Regions from separate parts of the Paenibacillus sp. LK1 genome, predicted to be linked through region 3. Evidence: predicted binding sites of a transcription regulator. Region 3 holds the regulator's gene; each other region holds the start of a gene.

Region 1 (5,880 bases), on a different contig from region 3:
TCCGGATGCATTTGCAATAATGGTATCTTCTCCAATCGTTGATGTTTGGCCGAATTGGCAAAGGTGGAATTCAGGAAATTATGGTTTGGCGGCGACAGAAACATCAGCGGATAGACATCCGCAGGTCCAGCCGGGTTTTCCCCGTCATACCCCTCAACGAGAGCACTATACGTAGGTAAAGGAGGCAATCCCTTCTGTGCCATCGTTTCCGAATACAGCTCAATTTTCCCCGAAGGCGTGGGCAACTGATCCAAATAGGAGTCATGTGCAGACATATCCAGCTTGACGAAATGATGCTGCTTCAGCCCCTCCAAGGTTACTCCGTTCATGTAGGGATTACCCGTATCCTGGAGTGCTTCCTCAATCATCTGTTCCGGTGTCTCCCCGAAAATCTCCGGGTCATACCCCATCGCCTGTCCAAGCAAAGAGAACAATTCAACATTGCTCTTGCTCTCACCCAAAGGCGCAATGACTGGCTCTTGCAAATGAACATACTGATGCCAGTAGGACGTATACAGATCCGTCGTTTCAAATGAAGACGTCGCAGGCAGCACAATATCTGCGTATTTCGCCGTATCCGTCATGAATAGGTCATGGACTACCGTAAACAGATCTTCCCGTGCAAAACCTCGCTCCACCCGCTCGGTATCTGGTGCCACCACCAGTGGATTGCTGCAGTAGACCATCAACGCCCGGATCTGCTGCTCCGCTTCCAGTAGCGCTTCGCCAATCCGGTTCATGTTCACCACGCGCGGCTCCGGGTTCTGCCGCAGCTCAGGACGCTCGAGCGCATCGCTATTCGTGCTCGCGTAGCTGTTGGTACGAATAGCGCCCCCGCCGCGCTTCAGCCACTGCCCTGTAATGGCAGGCAGACAGGCTACGCTGCGGACGTTCATGCCACCGTTGTCGTGATGCTGGAGGCCATTGCCGATATGAATATGGGCTGCCTGTGCGTTGCCATACAGCTCAGCCAGCTTCACGATGTCCGCCTCCGGCACGCCTGTAATACGTGCAACGCGCTCCGGGGTGTAGCTGCGGACATGATCACGCAGTGCCTCATGGCCCACGGTATATTTTTGCATAAAAGCCTCATCCGTCAGTCCCTGCTCGAACAATACATGCATTAATCCGAGTGCCAATGCACTGTCTGTTCCGGGGTAGAGTGGAATGAACCAGTCTGCCCATTGGGCGGTCCGATTGCGATGGACATCAATAACGACGATTTGGGCGCCCTTTTTGCGGGCTTTCTCGGCCAGAACAACCTGATGCATATTGGTGCTGACGATGTTGCCTCCCCACACCAGAATGACATCCGCATGCTCTGTATCCTCGGGCAAGGTTCCCCGGTTCGCACCCATCGTATATTTCCAGCCGGTATTTCCCGCTGCATTACAGATAGTCTGTTCCAGCTTGCTCGCACCTAGCGCATTGAAAAATCGACGATCCATGCCATCCACACCAAGAATGCCCATGTTTCCATAGAAGCTGTAGGGCAGGATGCTCTCCGGTCCGTAGGTATCTGCCAGCGAACTAAATCTCGCCGTAATCTCGCCGATGGCTTCGTCCCAACTGATTCGCTCGAACTGGCCTTCGCCCTTGGCTCCGATGCGTCGCATCGGATATTGCAGCCGCTCGGGGTGATACACCCGCTCCGTCATATTTCGGACTTTGTTACAGATGGCGCCTTTTGTAATCGGATGGTCCGGATTGCCCACGACCTTCACGATCTTACCGTTCTCCTTATGAAGCAGCAGGCCGCAAGTATCCGGACAATCGAGCGGGCAAACTGCCGGGAATACGCCATTCTCCTGATCGATCATATACAAGTTCCTCCCCCTTCAAAGTTATCCTCATATCATATCTTCTTCATGGTAATCGCGTAAAGAGAACAGTCTTTTTTACTGCCACAACCGCTCCAATTTTTTTTCAAAAAAAATCTTTTTCCCCTTGATTCAATCTCGAAATTCAAGGGTAAATTAAAAATAAGGCATTAGGCTAGTGTTTCCCCACTTCCTCCTCATGCCATATCATGGACCACTCCCGAAATTCGCCATGAACAGGTTTCGTTCCCCCGAACCTTGTCATGGCGAATTTATTTTGCGTGCATACTTTTACATAAAAAAAAGCGACTCCTCTCCCGCCCATCACAGCAGACAGCCATGACTTGAACGAGATTAGATTCGCCAATTTCTGTTGCTATTTTGTTTAACTTCCCTGTTCCTGTTTAACTTCGCACTCGTCTTTGCAGGCTTATCGTGGTTACAACGCTACTCGATTACTCGAAAAAATGTCGCTACGCCTGCTTGCTCCACATCGGTCTGGCTTCTGTCTCCACAGGCTGGGCCACCGCCATTGCCACCTCAGGCTTCACTTCCGGCTCATGCTTGCGCAGGTACACCATCCAGTAAGCAGCCGCCACAAATAGCGCCCCTCCCGTCAGGTTGCCAAGCCATACCGGAATGAAATTCATGATGTATTGCCCCCACGAATAATGCCCTTCGAAGATCGCCGCAGGAATCAGGAACATGTTGGCGACAACGTGCTGGAATCCAATAGCCACAAAGGCCATCGTTGGGAACCAAATGCCCAGTACTTTTCCACTCATCGTATCCGATGCGTAGGACAACCATACTGCGAGAGCTACCAGCCAGTTACACCCGATCCCGGATATAAAAGCCTGAAGGAAGCTGTCGTCCAGCTTGTGTCCAGCCATATCCACTACTTTGGTCAAATAGGCACCTTCTGCCGTCAGACCGAGCACATGCCCAAATGCATAGGCCACAAAGAGCGCTCCAAGGAAATTACCTATCGTCACTAAGGTGAGATTCTTCAACATGTTGCCCGCGGACAGTTTACGTGCAATCGTCGCAAGTGGGACGGCCATCATATTACCTGTCAGCAGTTCCCCACCGCCAATCAGCACCAATATTAATCCTACCGGGAACACTGCTGCACCAATCAGATTAACCAAGCTGCCCCACTCGGTCGGAGCAGAGGCAATAACCCGAATATCCAGCAGAAATCCGAGCGCAATAAAAGCTCCTGCCAGAAAACTGAGTATCAATACGGAGGACACCGGATTTTGAGCTTTCTTCATCCCCGTATGCGCCGTATATTGTGCAACCTCAAGAGGTGTTTTTGCTGCCATAACGATCCTCTCCTTCACAGTTCATGAACATCATAATTCAACCTGTTTTGTTGATATGTTCATTGTATCGCGAAGGTTTCAAGAGGTTTGTTACTTTTATCACAAAGTCTGAAAACTACATTTTCACGTTTCGTTCTAGTTTACTTGATGTGCGATCGATGAGGTGGTTACTTACGCCGTCCCCAGATCCTCATGCTCACCGAAAATTTGCTGCAAATGATGTTCCAGATGCTCAACGTAATCTTGTGCCAGCCATTCTAGCGTTACCACACTTCCATCAGAGAGGATACATGTTTGCGATTGACCCATCTCTACCGAGACGGAGAGAACACGAATAACGGACTGGTTCAGACTAATCCAGAGATTTAATACATCTTCAATTGGTGCGCTCTTGTACTGTTGGCTCTCCACCCACTGCTCCTGCTGATACGAAGTTATACTAAAAGGTTCGGTCTGGTGCTGCATCTGTACAAATCTGCTGACATTATGCAGAGCCGAATCGCATAAATGCCCCAAAATTTGAAGACGGGACCATTTTCCTTCCATTCGTGGTGGAACAATCTCGTCCGGATTCATTGCAAGGAACTCCTGAGGTACCGATTGCAAGAGAACGTTCAACCGGGATACGGATTCTGTAAGCACGCCTGCGCCACTCTCCTTCATTTCAACTCCATTGCGTTTATAACGTTACAGTTGATAATATAGCACCATTTCCCAGCCCTAACTACCTCCGATTATTTTAAAAAACAAAAAAGAACTGCCGCATAATGAATGCGGCAGTTCTCAGATATTTATGGTTAGACCATCGCTGGTGTTTTTACTTCTACTGGAGGCAACGCCTGAAGACCAGCCGAGTTCAGGAAGTTCCATGGTTTGTTGTAATGTGGTTGGAAGAAGAAGTCGATGAAGGCCAGCTCATCTACCGTCATGTTGTTCTGGATGCAGACAGAGATCGTATTGATCGACTGTGTCAGATCAGCTTGTGACATGACCTGCGCACCAACAATGCGGCGCGTAGCCTGTTCATAGATTACTTTGAGCAGCAGCTTCTCTGCTGTTGGCATGAACTCTGGACGGTAAGCATCTTCAAGCGTTACAGCTTCAACCACCAAACCCTCATCCGCAGCAGATGCTTCCGTCAGACCTGTACCTGCAATATTTTGCTCATAAATTTTAATACCTGATGTGCCTTGTGTACCCATGTACCGTGTCGTAGGACGAACCAGGTTCCGTGCTACGAGTGTACCCATCCGCACCGCGTTGGTTGCCAGTGGAATGTACGCATCCTTGCCGGTTGGATTGTAATGAATTGCAGAGCTGTCTCCAGCAGCGAAGACGTCTTTTTGGCTGGTTTGCATATATTTATCCACGATGATTGCGCCGTTTGGCAGCATATCCACTTGGCCTTTGAGCAGCTCCGTATTCGGACGGAAACCAATGCACAGAATAACGAGGTCTGTTTCGAACTCTCCTTTGGATGTAATGACCTTGTTCACTTTGCCATTCTCTCCGGTAAACTTCTGAACCGTTTGGCCCAGTGCCAGCTTGATGCCGTGTCCAGTCAACGTTTCTTCAATGGCATCCGTGAACTCGGGGTCGAGATATTTATTCAAAATTCGATCCACGCTATCGATCAGTGTAACTTCCTTGCCGTTCATTTGGAAAGCCTCTACCAGTTCAATGCCGATATAACCTGCTCCTACCACGGTAATACGTTTGGCATGTTTGGCTTTCTCAATAATCGTGTTGGAATGGTTGTAGTTTTTGCAAAGTAAAATGTTGTCCATCTCGATGCCTTCCAGCTTCGGTACGACAGGCCATGAACCCGTGGTCACAATCAGCTTGTCGAAGGTATCTTCGAATTCTTCCCCTGTTTTCAAGTTTTTAGCCTGAAGTTTGTGACCAGCAGCATCTACTGACGTCACTTCATGAAGCATTTTGGTAACGACACCGAGCTCGGCCAGTTGGTTTGGCGAAGAATAGAACAGTCCGTCTGGATCTTTCACCACGCCACCTACATAAAGCGCAATGCCACATGATAAGAAGGAGATGTTGTCATTGCGCTCATACACTGTAATGGTAGCATCCGGATACAATTTGGCGGTGTTAACGATGGCTGCGGTTCCTGCGTGTGTACATCCGATAACTGCGATTTTCATGATAAGGTTCCCCCTTGGAGTATATAAATAAAAAATTGAATATAACGTCATTGTGGTTGTGAAATATTTCACTTCTAAACGAACAGCGCTTATGTGATTTATTTCACTTTGTACACTTATTATAATGTGATATTTTTCACATTGCAATAGGTTAATCAAAATAAATTCGTCGGATGTGGTTTTCTTTACGATCAGGCGAGTCATCGACTCATCTTCATTGACTTCAGTTTTCCCTGCTTATGGCTGGTTTATGCTCAAAATAAGCGTAGTAACTACCGCGGAGACACGTATATGGAGAGGATGTTTCGTACTAAAAATTGTATCAAAAAAAGCCTGTCCTCCAATCTGGAGGCAGGCTTCTTCGTTCATTCATTTTATACGCCAAGCAGCTTTTCAATCTCTGCAGTCATGGCTTCAGGGGATTCTTTTGGTTCAACACGCCCTACAACTTCACCTTCACGATTCACGAGGAACTTGGTGAAATTCCATTGGATGCTATTGTCTTCGCCAACACCAGGTTGCTGCTCACGCAGATACTTGAACAAAGGATGTGCATCTTCACCATTTACGTCG
Region 2 (5,880 bases), on a different contig from region 3:
GATACAGTAGCTGCCGGTTACCTGGATGACGTGATTGGATTAGCTCCAGCTATTCCGGATGAAGAGCAGGCCGAAGCGGCAATCGGGATACGTAAGGGCAATACGGAATTGCTGAATGCAGTGAACGGAACGCTCGAACGTCTGAAAAGCGAAAATAAAATCGATCAGATGGTTACTGAAGCAAGCAAGTTGATGGCAGAGAAGAGTAAACAAAACATTTTCCAAGTATTCTGGCAGTACAAAAGCTTTTATGCAACAGGTGTAGGTTACACCCTCTTACTGTCTGCACTCGGTGTAATATTCGGGGTAATTATCGCTTTAATCATCTGTCTGTTCCGTCTACATGACTTCGCCATTTTGCGCTGGATCGGAACAGCTTATGTTGAGGTCATTCGTGGGACGCCAATGCTGGTACAATTGATGATTATCTATTACGGTGTATCATTGACCTTTGGGATTAATTTCTCGGCTCTTCAGGCGGGGATTATCACACTATCCATTAATAGTGGTGCCTATCTTGCCGAGATTTTCCGGGCAGGTATACAGGGTGTGGATCGCGGTCAACTGGAAGCAGCTCGTTCCCTGGGGATGGGCAGAGGTGCGGCCATGCGCTTCATTGTGCTTCCACAAGCGTTCAAAGCGGTGTTGCCGGCGATCGGTAATGAGTTCGTGACCATTATCAAGGAATCCTCCATCATCTCGGTTATTGGTATGGTGGACATTATGTACCAGGCAAGTGTAGTCAAAAACATTACGTACCAAGGAATGAATCCATTCCTGATTGCAGCGGCCATTTACTTTGTGCTGACGTTCATTTTGTCCAAGCTGCTGGGTCGACTGGAAAGGAAGTTGAGTGCAAGTGATAGACGTTAGACAATTACACAAATCATATGGAAATAACGATGTGCTCAAGGGCATTAATGTAACAATTGGCAAAGGCGAGGTTGTCGTGGTCATCGGTCCGTCCGGATCGGGGAAAAGTACATTTTTGCGCTGTTTGAACCTGCTGGAGCAGCCGACTTCAGGCGAAATTAATTTTGAAGGTGTGTCGATCACTGACCCCAAACATAACATTAATGCAACTCGTGAAAAAATGGGGATGGTATTCCAGCATTTCAATCTGTTTCCGCACAAAACGGTGCAACAGAATATTACGATTGCTCCCATTAAAGTGAAAAAACAATCTGCACAAGAAGCGGAACAAATCTGCGCAGATTTGCTCAAGACGGTTGGCCTGTCTGACAAAAAGGACGCTTATCCAAATCAGCTGTCCGGTGGACAGAAACAACGGATCGCTATTGCAAGAGCGCTTGCGATGCAGCCGCATGTCATGCTGTTTGACGAGCCTACTTCAGCACTGGACCCTGAAATGGTCGGTGAAGTACTGGATGTCATGAAGCGGCTTGCAGAGGGCGGCATGACTATGGTTATTGTAACCCATGAGATGGGCTTCGCACGCGAAGTAGGAGACCGTATCCTGTTCATGGATGGTGGGGTTATTGTAGAAGAAGGAACGCCTGCTGAAGTGTTTGGCGAGCCCAAGCATGCACGTACACGTGATTTCCTCGCTAAAGTGCTCTAATACCATCCAATAATAAGGATGAAGATCAAGATGAAAATGCAAAATCTATACTTTGGATGAGAATTTCATCCCCTCAACAATCCCTGTCGACGAACCGTCGGCAGGGATTGTTTTGTTATGTAAGGATACGCACGGAATTACATAAAAAGTAACGTTTCTGTCATCAATGATTAAAGCCCAAATAGACATTTATTTGAAAAAACGTCTTGAATTCAGCCTAAATATTGAAGTGAATTAGCCAGATGGTAACATTTACTACGACCCCTGGTTACAAAATTGTGATATATTTGTTCCTGCCGAAACTTCCGGAGTTGGGAGTGTGGGGGATGTAACGATGCAAAGTGTGCTAGGGGAAGAATTATTTGCACACGGCTTGGGGTGAATTAGGGCTACATATATTCTTAAATGTAATTGAACCTATAGGGTGGTTTCCTCCATCCGAATCCGACAACTAACTTCGCAGGCATAATGAGGGAGGAAGACCATGATTAACAAGAAACGTATAGCCAAAACAGCAACAGCTTTGCTGACAGCAGCAATGCTCATTCAGGCCGTTCCGGCTCATGCTGATTCAGTTCATGTGGCCAAAGAGGGGGATACCTTCTACACCTTATCCAAACAATATGGAGTTGGACTTAACGCTCTTATTAAAGCTAATAATGACATTTCAGCTTACAACATTTATGGTGGTTTGAAAATTACGATCCCTGGTAAAACAACAAACACAGCTTCTGCTGCAGCAGCAAAAACGGAGGCCAAAACGGTAACTGCCGCAAGCCTTGACGTTAATGCAGATAGTAAAGTTGTACAAGCCTGGGGAAAAACGTTTGATTACAGCAAAGCTGTCGACGTCAAAGCAACAGCATACTCCGCTGATGCTTCCGAAAATGGAGGATGGGGTGCTGTGGATTACTTCGGTAATCCGCTTGAATTGGGTACCATTGCAGTAGACCCAAGTATCATTCCATTGGGTACAAAGGTACTGGTGACAGGTCATACACATCCAGGACTGCCAAAACAGGCATTTGTCGCTACGGCTCGTGATGTGGGCAGTGCCATTAAAGGACACAAGATCGATATCTTTATTCCTGGCAGCAAGCAGTCCGTGAGCACATTTGGTATTCAGGATGTTGAACTTTACATTTTGAAATAAAATCAAAGCGAGCTGCACATCATCATATGGTGACTCCAACTTAATCTAAATTAAACAATAAAGGGTGTTCTTCAATCACATTAATGTGATTGAAGAACACCCTTTTGAATATCCATTGCCGTAATTAAATCTATTTACCTTTTGGCAGTTCCAGCATTTCGTCCAAAGTCACCAGCTCGTACCCGCGGTTTCGCAATTCTTCAATGACTTCAGGCAACGCCTCGATGGTACCACTCAGCTTCGATCCTACACCGCCTCCTGCATGCTGCAGAACAATGGAACCTGGTTTGACGGCGGACAGGATGTTTTGTTTGACTTCCTCTTTGGAGAGGCCCTTCCAGTCCAGAGAATCAACGTTCCAGTTCACGATGCTGTAATGTTGCTTGGCTGCCCATTGGAGCTGTTGCTCGTTAATGTCACCATAGGGTGGACGAATCATTTTGGGAGTGTAACCCGCTAGATTTCGAATAATATCCCCGGTATGTAAGATTTGTTTGCGAAATGCATTCATGGTTAGCTTGCTGAATTCCGGGTGATTGTAGCTGTGATTGCCCACAATATGCCCTTCTTTTATCATACGTTTCACCAGATCCGGATGTTTCTCAGCGCGATTTCCTACAATGAAAAACGTAGCCCGCACCTTGTATTTTTTTAGAATATCCAGCACCTGCGGTGTGAACCGTGGATCAGGAACATCATCAAAAGTCAGAGCGACCTTTTTTGTTGAGGGGCCATTGGTTTTGAACGTATCCGCATATTTCTGTCTGAGTTGTCCTAGAGTCAACTGTTCTTCTTCAGGAGAATCAGACTTCGAAGCAGGTTCGGTTTGCGGGCTTGAAGAAGCCCATAACTGAGCAGGAGTATAACTTCCTCCCAGAAGAATGACCATGATGGATAACATGATGAGGCGTATACGCATGTTCGTGCCTCCTTTTCCCAAATTGCGTTCTCTTTGGTATGCCCGGGGCCATCCGTATTTATGCATGATGTGAGATGTTTCACTGCTGATTCATTAAATCGGAGCCATAATTCCACCATACATATACATATTGAAAAGGACAGGTGGAGCAAAATGAGTACATACGATTTAAACTCCGTTCGTTTACAGGTGATTGAGGCAGGGGAAGACAAAGTGTTTATGGTAACTGGAGGAAGATCACATATTGGAGCAGTAGCCACATTTTATCCAGACCGTGAACGAGTGAGTGGGGCTACGGTGCATATTCCAGGGCATAAAGAACAAGAGTTGTGTGAGAGACTGGCACGTAAGGCTGCCCTTCATTTAAAGGTAACCGTTACCGTAATAATGGGAATTCACTTTGATGAAATTACGCGGATGCAGATTGATGAGATTGTGCAGACTGCAGAGAAGCTGCTTGATGAAGAGCTGTGCCAAACGGGTCGATTGATTCAATAGTTCCATTTAGGCTAAGCACGCTAAAATCGTTTTTTATGATTTTTTTTGTTAAAATTGAAACGAGTAGAACATTGCCACGTATGTATGATTATATACAAGGATGAACTATCGACTAGGAGGAATACCATAATGTCCATTTTCAAACGATTGCGCGATTTAACGATGTCTAACATTAACTCTATTATTGACAAGGCAGAAGATCCGATCAAAATGACGGATCAATATATCCGGGATATGCAGGAAGATCTGGAAGATGCGGAGAAAGCTGTTGCTGCACAAATCGCCATTGAGAAGAAATTCAAGCAGCTGTTTGAAGAACAGGAAGCTCTCGTGAAGAAACGTGAGGAGCAAGCACATACAGCAGCGCGTGCACAGAATATGGATTTGGCTCGTCGGGCATTGGAAGAGAAGAAGGTCGCTGAAGAGAAGATGGCCGAGTACAAAACAAGCTATGATCAAAACAAGGCTTCTGCCGATAACCTTCGTGGCAAGCTGGACGAAATGCGCAAACAATTGACGCAAATGAAAAACAAACGTGAAACATTGGTTGCGCGCTACAACGCTGCAAAAGCTCAAACCGAAATCAACAAGGCGCTGAACGGATTTGGCTCCGACACTGCAAGTGCCGGCATGAAGCGCATGGAAGAAAAAATGATGCAGATGGAAGCACAGGCCGAAGCCAGCAATGAGATGTCGTCCAAAGGAAAATCGCTGGATGATGAGTTCGAGAAGCTGGGCAAAGATCAGGCTGTTGAGGATGAACTGGCAGCACTGATGAAGCAATACGAAAATAAGAACTAAAACCTTGTAAGCAAGCAGGGACACCAGCGGAGGAGAGACCAGCGTTTCTCCTTCGCTTTTAATTGCGGTTCATGTTGAGATGTGGGGGCTATGTAAATGGATTTGAACATTTTGGCAATGCTGGTCTGGACGTTATCGGGTTCGGTTTTGCTGTTTGTCTTAATGTATGTGGATTCTTTGTTCACGAAGTATAAGGATTTTGCTGAAGTGAAGGCGGGCAATATGGCCGTTACAACACGTATGGTTATGAAGCTGTTTGCTCAGGGATATGTACTCGCCACCTCCATTTCGACAGCCGGTCATCTTGGAGAAGCGTTGTTGGTATCCGTTGTTTCATTTATTATTTTGCTGATTCTGGAGAGTGTGGTTCACTTTATGATTCGGAGATGGGCCAACCTGGATCTGGATACGGGAATACAGCAGGGCAAGACTGGTTATGGTTTGTTCTCAGGTGCACTACATATCGTGGGCGCATTAATTATTGCAGCTTGTTTATAAGATAAAGAACAGGAGTAATGGGTATGAGTGTGTGGAAACGGATTAAAGGGATAATAGCCAAACCTGAACCGCCTAAGGTAGAGAAAACAATGCTTCAGCTGGCACCTGGTGATATCTGTGAAGTTTCGCTGGTCACCTATGAAGTTGTTGGGCGGGTACATCATCGAGCGCGAAATGCAGCTGTACTCACGTTGCAGGATGGTACGGCAATCCGACATTTGCATATTGAAGAACGGGAAATGACCCGGTATGCCCTCTATACACCAATTGATGGCCGTCTCGATGCACCAGACGAGGTGCCTACGTTGCTGGATCTGGACGGACGTGCGTATCATTTGGAGGAAGAATACGGAGGAATGGTAACCACTGCAGGCAGGACACCCTATGGTCAGGCTGGGGAACAATTAGTATGGCAATATCAGTCTGATG
Region 3 (5,880 bases):
GCAGGATGCTGAAAACCAAATCTATGTCACTCTAGGTGATTTGATTCGTAAAGGCGACAAGCTGCTGCTTGAAGTGAAAGAAGATCAGGATGATTATCAGTCCGATAGTCTGATTACGGATATCTCAGGTCTGCTCAAGGACTTGGCAACGATTAAGGATAATCTGCGATTCTTCATGCGGATGGATGATGCCAACACCGTGTACTGGATGGAGGCCAGCGGCCAATTCCGCAGTAAATCACTTCAGCTCTATGCTGTTCCTGTCGATGTCAGTGCACAATTGAAGGATATGTTCTTTGATAAAAAGAAAAGCGTTGTGCTTACATCGGCTACGCTCTCCGTTGACAAGTCATTTCAATTCATGATCGAACAGCTGGGTTTGCAGGAAGCTGCCGAGAATAACCGTTTGTTAACGTCCATGTTGCCGTCACCGTTCAATTATCGAGAACAGGCGCTGCTCGTCATTCCGCGTGATTTCCCAAGCGTGAAGGGCAGTGTAGGCGATGCCCACTTTGTGGATATGCTCGTGCACTCCCTCGCGGAAACGGCTATTGCCACTCGTGGACGTATGATGGTGTTGTTCACCTCCTATCGCATGCTGCGCCAGGTCTATGACCCACTTAAGGAGGCCTTGTCAGGCAATGATATCTCTTTGCTTGGGCAAGGGGTGGACAGTGGCAGCCGTTCCAAGCTTACACGCCGCTTCCAAGATGCAAAAGCAACGGTGCTTCTTGGCACAAGCAGCTTCTGGGAAGGGGTGGACATTCCAGGAGAGGCTCTGACTTGTCTCGCGATTGTCAGACTGCCGTTCCAGCCACCGAATCATCCATTAGTCGAAGCGAAGAGCGAGCTTTTGCAGCAGCAGAAGAAAAACCCGTTTATGAAGCTGTCCGTGCCACAAGCCGTCATCCGTTTCAAACAGGGTTTTGGCAGACTGGTTCGTACAGGCAAAGACAGAGGCATTGTAATTGTATACGATACACGCGTTATTGAAGCGTATTATGGCAAGTACTTTTTATATTCATTACCTGGTCCTAAAATGGAGCACATGCTCACCGAGCAGATGGTTCCTCGTATTTCGGAATGGCTCGAGAGACCGACCGAAGAGCAACAATAACAGATACGCTCTGTAGCTTCCATTATTGCAAGACGCCAGTGGTTGGCGGTAAAATTAAGTAATATGATTTTTGTTTCGTGGATATGCGAGTAAAGCAATTAAAGGAATAAAAGCAATTATCCATTATATAACAACGAGCATCCTGTTTAACTCAGTAATCTTTTTGCTCGTTCTAGACAGGGTGCTCATCTTTTTCATCTATCTATCGTGGCCTTTGTAAGGGGGAGCAATGAATGAAATCAGATAAAATTTCGGAAGCCGTGGTGCGTAGATTGCCTGTTTACTTGCGTTATTTGAATGAACTGCATCAGCGCGAAGTCAATACGGTCTCTTCACAAGAACTGGGACTGAGGCTGGATTTGAATCCTGCCCAGATTCGTAAAGACCTGGCTTACTTCGGTGACTTTGGTCGTAAAGGGATCGGGTATGACGTTTCATATCTCATTGAGAAAATCCGCCATATTTTAAAAATAGACCAGCAGATCAATGTAGCTCTTGTCGGAGCAGGTAATTTGGGACATGCCTTGTCTAATTACAATGCCTATCTCAAAGACAACATGAAGATCGTCGCTGTATTTGATGCCTACGGTCCGAAGATTGGGAGTCAAATCAACAGTTTGACGGTGCAACCAATGAATGAATTAACGGATTCGGTCAAAAAAGACAACATTCGTATAGGTATTATCACGGTTCCGGATACGGAAGCCCAAAATGTTGCAGATCAACTGATTGAGTCAGGAATTGAAGCGATTCTAAATTTTGCGCCAACGATTCTGAAGACTCCGCCGCATATTCGTATTCATCATGCCGATTTTACGACGGATTTGCTTAGTCTGGCTTATTACTTGGAGAATGGAAAGGACGACGAGGAAGATGACGACAAATAGATGGGTAATTCACAACGGCAAATTTGCCGTGTGTGAGGGTACGAATTGGAAAGTGGTTCAAGGTTTTATGGTTGTTGAGAATGACAAGATTGTGCATATTGGTGAGACATTGCCGGAAGGAGACGAAAGTCTGACAAAGGTGGACGGAAAAGGACTGTTCTTCTTGCCGGGTCTGATCAATACGCATGGTCACGCGGCCATGTCACTTCTGAGAGGCCATGGAGACGATCTGGCGTTACAAGTATGGTTGCAGGAGAAAATGTGGCCAATGGAAGCCAAAATGACGTCTGAAGACGTATATTGGGGCACATCACTATCTGTTCTTGAAATGTTGAAAGGCGGAACAACAGCTTTCCTGGATATGTATGATCATATGGATCAGGTGGCGAAAGTGGTGGAACAATCCGGCGTTCGGGCTGCTCTGGCACGTGGGGTAATCGGACTTTGCTCAGAAGAAGAACAACTGCGCAAGCTCGAAGAGTCCGCAGCATTTGCCCGTCAATGGAATGGACAAGCAGACGGAAGAATTACAACTGTAATCTCTCCACATGCCCCTTACACTTGCCCTCCGGATTACATAGAGAAGCTGGTACAGGTTGCTCATGACCTGAATCTGCCTTTGCATACGCATATGTCTGAAACGCTTCGTGAAGTGGAACAGAACGTGGCTGATCACGGACTTCGTCCGGTTGCACATCTGGAGAAACTAGGATTTTTCTCCCGTCCATCTCTGGTTGCCCATGCGGTACATCTGAATGATGAAGAGATCGAGATTCTCGCAAAGCATGATGTAGCAGTTTCCCACAATCCAGGTAGTAACCTGAAATTGGCTTCGGGTGTTGCACGAGTACCTGATCTGTTGAAAGCAGGCGTGACTGTGTCCCTGGGAACAGACGGACCAGCAAGTAACAATAACCTGGATATGTTTGAAGAGATGAGATTGGCTGCGTTGATTCATAAAGGTGTATCTGGTGACCCTACTGCAGTGCCAGCAGGGGAAGCGCTTCTGCTTGGAACTTCATATGGTGCCAAATCCATATTCCTGAATAATACAGGCGCTCTGCAAGTTGGCATGAAGGCTGACTTCATCGCGTTGAACATTCAACAAGCTCATTTCTATCCGCATACGGATCTGATTTCCCATACGGTCTACTCGGCATCGGCCAAAGATGTGGAGCATGTGTGGGTGGATGGTAAACAAGTGGTTAAACATGGCGAATGTCTTACAATGGATGAAGAGCGCATTCTGCGTGAGTCTCAGCTGGCATTTGACAGTTTGCTTGGCCGATAATTACAAGGACAGCATCGTCATAGGGAAAGGAAGTTCAGCTTTTGAAGAAAAAAAAGAAGTGGATATGGATTTCGCTGCTGCTCCTGGTTCTGATTCTGTTTGGACTTCAGCGTTATTATGTCTATGTTACCCAGGATCAGCGCAAGGAAGAGGCGTTGGCCATACAGGCGGCCCAGGAACAGCTGGGGATTACGTCCCACGAAGAGCTGCGTAAGTATGTTTGGGGACAGAAAGACGGCGGAGACAACATATACTGGACCCTGATCGGCAAAAATAAGGATAACCAGGATGTCATGGTGTGGGTGAAGTTTGATGAGAATAACAAACCGGTGACGGGAACTAATGCGGTACACGGGGAACTGTTAAAGAACGGCATGAATGAGGCTCAGATTCGAAATCGGTTCAGCTCTGAAGTTCCGGGCGGGGAGATCAAACGAATCATGCCAGGCGTTGTGAATGGAATCTATGTATGGCAAGTGTATTACAACGATGATACGCACAACTATTATCGGTTTTACCGCTTCAGCAACGGGGAACAGGTGGACCTGGTCTATACGATACCGAACAGCTAGAATTAGCAGACGTACTAACGTCTGAAGAGAATACATTAAAGAACCGGCAGACGGAAACCCGACTGGTCCGGTTCTTTGACGTACTTTGTTGATCATTTTGGATTTGAATAGTTAAAATTAATAATTTATTCATATTTTCGCCTTAGATATTGTATATACGATGTGATATACTCAAATATGTATTCAAGGATACATCATACACAAATAAATCCTGTTAGGCACATCACAGGACATTACGTACACATATTTATATTCTTGCCTACAAGTTATAGGATGGGCCAAAATTTAGGAGGGGTAACTCACTTGAAAATAAAAGTATTGCCTATTGCTCTGACTGCCGTCATTTCAGCCGTTGTGTTGTTTGGAGGTTGGTTTGTGTATCGTCATTTGGCTGTGCAAAGCCCAATTGAAAAGATGGTTACCCAGTACGATGGAGTCAATGATGTTCAATTAACTATTAACCGCAATGATGTACAGTTGAAACTCGATCTGCAGCCGGATGTTGATCTGGGCAGGTTGGTACAATATATTCACAAAGAAGGACAGACCTTGATTGGCACTCGTTCGTTGAAGTTGGATGTCGTGGATCATTCCAACGAAGCGCTGGAGAGCTGGTGGGGAAGCGCGATGTTTACCGTAGCTCAAGCGATGGAAAACAAGCAATACACCGAGATTACACCGACCTTGTCTAAAATGGCTACAAATGGGATCAAGGTAAATACAGCCATGGATGACAATAATGTATATGTCAGTCTCAGAGATGGAGATGCCAGCAAGTTTATCATTCTGCCGCGTGTGCCCGGTCAGATAGGAGTGTGGCCTAATGCCTAAATGGACGAAAGAAATTGCCATTGGATTTGTACCCGTATTAATTATCTTTCTCGCTTTTATCGGTGTAAACATGATTCCCATTCTGATCGCTGCAATGCTTGTGGGTGCTCTGCTGCTTATGATGCAAATGCGTGGCGGAATTACGGTGGGCGCAGGTCAGGAACGTAAACGCAAGAAAAAAGGACCTTCCAAGCTGACTTTTGAAGAAATCGGGGGTCAAGAGAGTGCCAAGCAGGAACTGCGGGAAGCGCTTGATTTTCTCATTCGACATGAAGAAATTCAGAAGTTTGGTATTCGTCCTTTGAAAGGTATCCTGCTTACTGGCCCTCCAGGAACAGGTAAAACCTTGATGGCCAAAGCTGCTGCTCATTATACCGATTCTGTTTTTGTTGCTGCTTCAGGCAGTGAGTTTGTTGAGATGTATGTTGGTGTAGGTGCAGGCAGAATACGGGATTTATTCCGTGATGCAAGAACACGTGCTGCTAAAGAAAATAAGGAAAATGCCATTATATTTATCGATGAAATTGATGTAATCGGTGGAAAACGGGAAGGCGGACAACAGCGTGAATATGATCAGACGCTGAATCAGCTGTTGACGGAGATGGATGGCATATACTCTTCCGACACACCGCGCATCCTTGTGATCGCCGCTACGAACCGAAAAGAAATGCTGGACAGCGCGTTGACACGTCCAGGACGCTTTGACCGTCATATACAGGTAGACTTGCCGGATAAGAAAGGCAGAAAACACATACTGGAGCTGCATGCAGTCAATAAACCTCTTTTGGAAGGGGTAAGTCTTGAGAAGACAGCAGAAGAATCCTATGGTTTCTCTGGAGCACAGCTGGAAAGCGTTATGAATGAAGCTGCAATTTACGCTATGAGGGACGGGCTGCCCAACATTGAACAGCGTCATCTGTCCCTTGCGATTGATAAAGTAATGATGGGTGAGAAGACAGACCGCGAATCCAGCGTAGAAGAGAAGAAAAGAGTGGCTATTCATGAATTGGGACATGCCATCATGGCTGAACTGGTTCGTCCTGGCAGTGTGAGTCAGGTTGCACTCAGCCCTCGTGGACAGGCCCTGGGATATGTACGTCATAACCCGCAACAAGAGCAATTTTTGTACACGAAGCGCTTCCTTGAAGAGCAAATCATGATTGCCCTCGGAGGTGCAGCAGC

What was found. The regulator Rex, encoded in region 3, represses fermentation and respiration genes when NADH is low (regulators of the CRP and FNR family bind a similar motif). The targets are predictions, from matches to a motif close to TTGTGAAATATTTCACAA.
Region 1: CS562_RS17075 (formate/nitrite transporter family protein) is a predicted target of Rex. The motif match lies at 3,236-3,253, and genes of this name have one in related genera.
Region 2: lpdD (prenylated flavin chaperone LpdD) is a predicted target of Rex. The motif match lies at 3,722-3,739, and genes of this name have one in related genera.

Annotation. Positions count from the first base shown of each region.
Region 1 covers NZ_PEII01000007.1:174,073-179,952, reverse strand. The annotation lists gene CS562_RS17080 (molybdopterin-containing oxidoreductase family protein) at 1-1,820, opposite strand, end outside; gene CS562_RS17075 (formate/nitrite transporter family protein) at 2,294-3,148, opposite strand; gene CS562_RS17070 (DinB family protein) at 3,320-3,811, opposite strand; gene CS562_RS17065 (FAD-dependent oxidoreductase) at 3,946-5,307, opposite strand; gene CS562_RS17060 (glutathione peroxidase) at 5,682-5,880, opposite strand, start outside.
Region 2 covers NZ_PEII01000005.1:242,302-248,181, reverse strand. The annotation lists gene CS562_RS13350 (ABC transporter substrate-binding protein/permease) at 1-873, shown strand, start outside; gene CS562_RS13345 (amino acid ABC transporter ATP-binding protein) at 860-1,582, shown strand; cyclic di-AMP (ydaO/yuaA leader) riboswitch at 1,867-2,064, shown strand; gene CS562_RS13340 (3D domain-containing protein) at 2,067-2,735, shown strand; gene CS562_RS13335 (polysaccharide deacetylase family protein) at 2,866-3,654, opposite strand; gene lpdD (prenylated flavin chaperone LpdD) at 3,808-4,152, shown strand; gene CS562_RS13325 (PspA/IM30 family protein) at 4,282-4,953, shown strand; gene CS562_RS13320 (DUF350 domain-containing protein) at 5,050-5,451, shown strand; gene CS562_RS13315 (DUF4178 domain-containing protein) at 5,475-5,880, shown strand, end outside.
Region 3 covers NZ_PEII01000011.1:201,576-207,455, reverse strand. The annotation lists gene dinG (ATP-dependent DNA helicase DinG) at 1-1,117, shown strand, start outside; gene CS562_RS23485 (redox-sensing transcriptional repressor Rex) at 1,351-2,004, shown strand; gene CS562_RS23480 (amidohydrolase) at 1,991-3,295, shown strand; gene CS562_RS23475 (cell wall elongation regulator TseB-like domain-containing protein) at 3,337-3,867, shown strand; gene CS562_RS23470 (hypothetical protein) at 4,171-4,698, shown strand; gene CS562_RS23465 (AAA family ATPase) at 4,691-5,880, shown strand, end outside.